DNA from 2 places in the Aminobacter sp. GW821-FHT11F06 genome. Region 1 is predicted to be linked to the other one. Evidence: predicted binding sites of a transcription regulator. Region 1 holds the regulator's gene; the other holds the start of a gene.
The links. Region 1 encodes LexA, which represses DNA repair genes until DNA is damaged. Its sites were predicted from a motif close to TGTTCNNNNTGTGTTCNG; they were not measured.
Positions count from the first base shown of each region.

Region 2: recA (recombinase RecA) is a predicted target of LexA. The motif match lies at 1,293-1,310, and genes of this name have one in related genera.

Region 1 covers NZ_JBXARL010000001.1:123,971-126,168, forward strand. The annotation lists gene AC1RTB_RS00600 (molybdopterin molybdotransferase MoeA) at 1-359, shown strand, start outside; gene lexA (transcriptional repressor LexA) at 468-1,184, shown strand; gene AC1RTB_RS00610 (phospholipid carrier-dependent glycosyltransferase) at 1,423-2,198, opposite strand, start outside.
Region 2 covers NZ_JBXARL010000001.1:504,636-506,833, forward strand. The annotation lists gene recA (recombinase RecA) at 80-1,168, opposite strand; gene AC1RTB_RS02490 (carbohydrate kinase family protein) at 1,449-2,198, shown strand, end outside.

The sequences.
Region 1 (2,198 bases):
TGATGTTCGGCCGCCTTGGCAAGACGCGTTGCATCGGCCTGCCCGGCAATCCGGTCGCCAGCCTGATTTGCGCGCACATTTTCCTGAAACCGCTGCTGGCAAAGCTTGGTGGGCGGCCCTATGCGCCCGACATCCGCAAAGGCGTCCTCGACACTGCGATGGCTGCCAACGACCTGCGCCAGGATTTCGTTCGCGCCATTGCGCGCGAGACGGCAGACGGCCTCATCGTTACGCCATACACGATCCAGGACTCGTCAATGCTCCGCACGCTCGCGGACGCCAACTGCGCCATCATGCGCGAGCCCTTCGCACCGGCCGCCGAATCTGGCAGTGCGTGCCGCGTGATGATGCTGCGCTGAACGAAGCAGCCACTTTCCTTCACCAGATATAAACAGTTGCAGAACACAACTGGAACAGATAGTGTTTGTTCTGGGTTTGTTTTTCTTCTGATTCCTCCGGGGGTGGCGATGCTGACGCGCAAACAACACGAGCTTTTGCTGTTCATCCACTCGCGATTGAAAGAGACGGGCATCCCGCCATCCTTCGACGAAATGAAAGAGGCGCTCGACCTCGCCTCCAAATCCGGCATCCATCGCCTGATCACAGCACTTGAAGAGCGTGGCTTCATCCGACGCCTGCCCAACCGGGCACGCGCGCTTGAAGTGCTGCGCATGCCCGATTCGATCGCGCCTGGCCTCAACGCGGCGCGGAAGTTTTCACCCAGCGTCATCGAGGGCAGCCTTGGCCGTCGGCCCGAGCCATCGCGCTCGATGTCAGCTGGCAATGACGACGACGCTGGTTCGGCCGTCACCATTCCGGTGATGGGGCGTATCGCCGCCGGCGTGCCGATCGACGCGATCCAGCACAAGACCCATTCCATTGTCGTTCCGCCTGACATGATCATGGGCGGCGAGCATTACGCGCTCGAGGTCAAGGGTGACTCGATGATCGAAGCTGGCATCTTTGATGGCGATACTGTCGTCATCCGCAGCTCGACCACCGCCAATCCCGGCGAGATCATCGTCGCGCTTGTCGATGACGAGGAAGCGACCCTCAAGCGCTTCCGCCGCAAAGGCGCCTCGATCGCGCTGGAAGCCGCCAATCCAGCCTATGAGACCCGCATCTTCGGGCCTGACAGGGTCAAGGTCCAAGGCAAGCTCGTCGGGCTGATCCGCCGCTATTGATTTTTACACAAGCCGGGCGCGCTGCTGAGCTCGGCCTTTCGTGCTGTCGTTCGGGCTGCCTGAACGGAATGCCGGCTATTTGACCCGGTCGAACCGCGCGTGCGATTGTGGCCATTTGAAAAGACCGGGATCGAACATCATGAATTTGGTTGTTGCTGAAGCACTGAGGTGGTGTTTCAGCAGTTCGGCGCACCCGGAGCAGATTTAGGCCGAACTCATGTGAGGCTTCGACCCCTCGTTATTTCGCTATGGAAACATACAGAAAGAATCTTTTGTCCTCGGCTATTGTTTTAACCGAGCTCCCGAAATGGGTGAGAAATGCATCTTGATCGCGTTTTGGCACAAGCACGCCATCGCCTGGGGTAAGCCATGCTGATACGTCAGCAGGTGTTTTCAGCTGTGTAATTTTACCTTGCCTATAGAACTCGGCCGAAAAGCTGCGTGCATCCAGAATGGCCAAACGGCCTGTATCTGGAAATGCAGCAATCAGGTCGACCTCAGTGGGGATTGCTGAGCGGGCCCAGCCGAACAAGGAAGCTGCGGTAATGCCTAAAAAAACCACCAACACTTCCGCCACTCCGAGCTTCAGCCAAAATGTTCGCGAGAGGTCGGTCCTGGTCCACAAAATGACAGCTAGCAGTGCTGCGGCTGGCAACCCTGGCAGCACATATGCCAGGAGGATGTTTGCTGCCAGAGTGAAAAACACCAGCGGCGTTACGGCGAACAAAAACAGATACAGATGAAGTCCGCCGCTTTCAGGTATGCCCTTCCGTAGCCGCCAGATCAAAACAGGCAACAGCAGGCTCCAAGGTAGAGTGGCCGCAACCCAATATAGCCAGATCGTGCCCTTCGGGTGCGCGCGCCCCGCGCCGTAAAGGTCTCCGGTCCAGCCGGGTTGCAGAAAGCGCTGGATGTGCTCACCGATCAGGAAATAGTGAAGAAATCCGGGCGTGGCAATTTCCGCCGCCACATACCATGGTATCACCAGCACGGCGACCAAGGCGCTCCCGCCAA
Region 2 (2,198 bases), 380 kb from region 1:
GCCGGCACAATGGCCGGCGGTCGCTCAGATCGTCCGTCTTGAAGGTGGTCAGCGCCAGGCCGACCAGCCGCAGGTGCTGCTACATCGCACCGGCTTCGTCGTCGCTATCGTCCTCGCGCGAACCGTTTTCGAGGAACTTCTCGGCGATCAGGCCGGCATTCTGCCTGAGCAGCGCCTCGATCTCGCGCGCCGCTTCGGGATTGTTGCGCAAGAACAGCTTGGCGTTCTCGCGACCCTGGCCAAGACGCTGGGAATTGTAGGAGAACCAGGCGCCCGACTTCTCGACCACGCCTGCCTTGACGCCGAGGTCGACGAGTTCGCCGGTCTTGGACACGCCTTCGCCATACATGATGTCGAACTCGACCTGCTTGAAGGGCGGCGCCAGCTTGTTCTTGACCACCTTGACGCGGGTCTGGTTGCCGACAACCTCGTCACGGTCCTTGACCGAGCCGATGCGGCGGATGTCGAGGCGGACCGAAGCATAGAACTTGAGTGCGTTGCCGCCGGTCGTCGTTTCGGGCGAACCGTACATGACGCCGATCTTCATGCGGATCTGGTTGATGAAGATGACCATGGTGTTGGAACGCGAGATCGACGCGGTCAGCTTGCGCAGCGCCTGGCTCATCAGGCGGGCCTGGAGGCCAGGCAGCGACTCGCCCATCTCGCCTTCGATTTCAGCGCGCGGCGTCAATGCAGCCACCGAGTCGACGACCAGAACGTCGATGGCGCCCGAACGCACCAGCGTGTCGCAGATTTCGAGAGCCTGTTCGCCGGTGTCGGGCTGCGAGATCAGCAGATTTTCCAGGTCGACGCCAAGCTTGCGGGCATAGACCGGATCGAGCGCGTGTTCGGCATCGACGAAAGCGCAGATGCCGCCCTTCTTCTGGGCTTCGGCAATGGTGTGGAGAGCAAGCGTCGTCTTGCCCGAGCTTTCCGGTCCATAGATTTCAACGATACGCCCGCGCGGCAGGCCGCCGACGCCGAGCGCGATGTCGAGACCGAGCGAGCCGGTGGAGACCGTCGCGATCTCGACAACCTGCTCATTGGCGCCAAGGCGCATGATCGAGCCCTTGCCGAAAGCGCGTTCGATCTGCGACAGCGCCGCGTCCAGAGCCTTAGATTTGTCCACCGAATTATCCTCTACAAGCCGCAATGAATTTTGAGCCATGATACATCACCCCGTGGTCATCAATGAAGGCCGGTCTATCCGATGCCGATATAAATTTGTACCGGTTTTGTTCACATTTGGCAAGAGCACTCAAAGTATTGATCTTAAAGAAGATTTTATGGAGTGTTCTTTTTTTGTTTCCGAGCCGCACGTGATCCGATGTCGCATGACGATCGCCACCTCTGATGCGATGTCTCGCCAAATCGCGATTCGGCAGTGGTTGCCGCCTCTCGCCCGGAACACTAAGTTTGCCGCCTAAACGCCACCGGACAGCCTCAGCATGAAGTCACCCAGAATCCTCGCCGTCGGCGGCGCCCATGTCGACCGACGCGGGCGCATGACAGCTCCCTTCGTTCCGGGCGCCTCGATCCCCGGCGCGATGAGCGAAGAGGTCGGCGGCGGGGCGTTCAACGCGCTGCGCGGCGCGGTGCGACGTGGTGCTGTGGGTTCACTGATGTCGGTGCGTGGAGGCGACGCGGCCGGCGAGGCCGTGGCCGCGGAGATCATCGCCAATAACATCACCGATTTGTCGGCGGTGTTTCTCGACCGCGCGACGCCGAGCTATACCGCACTGCTCGACCGCGACGGCGACGTGGTGGCTGCCCTGGCCGACATGGGGCTCTATGAACTCGCCTTTCCCAAGCAGATGCGCCGCGCCAAGCTGCGCGAGGCGATCGGTGCGGCCGACGCCGTGCTTTGCGACGCCAACCTGCCCGAGGTAGCCCTTTGGCGCCTTGCCGAGATCGCGGGCACGACACCGATGTTTGCCATCGCCATTTCGCCGGCCAAGGCTCTGCGGCTGAGGCCTATCCTCGACAGGCTGTCGTGCCTGTTCATGAACCGGCGCGAGGCGGCAGTGCTTGCCGGCACCGACAAGGATGCCGACGCAACCGACATTGTGCGCGGGCTCATGACGGCGGGACTGCGGCGTGGCGTGGTGACCGCAGGCGGCAGTGCTGTCTTTGCCTACGACGCGCAAGGGCTTTTGGTCATCGCGCCCCCCGCCCCTCGGCGGGTGGTCGACGTCACC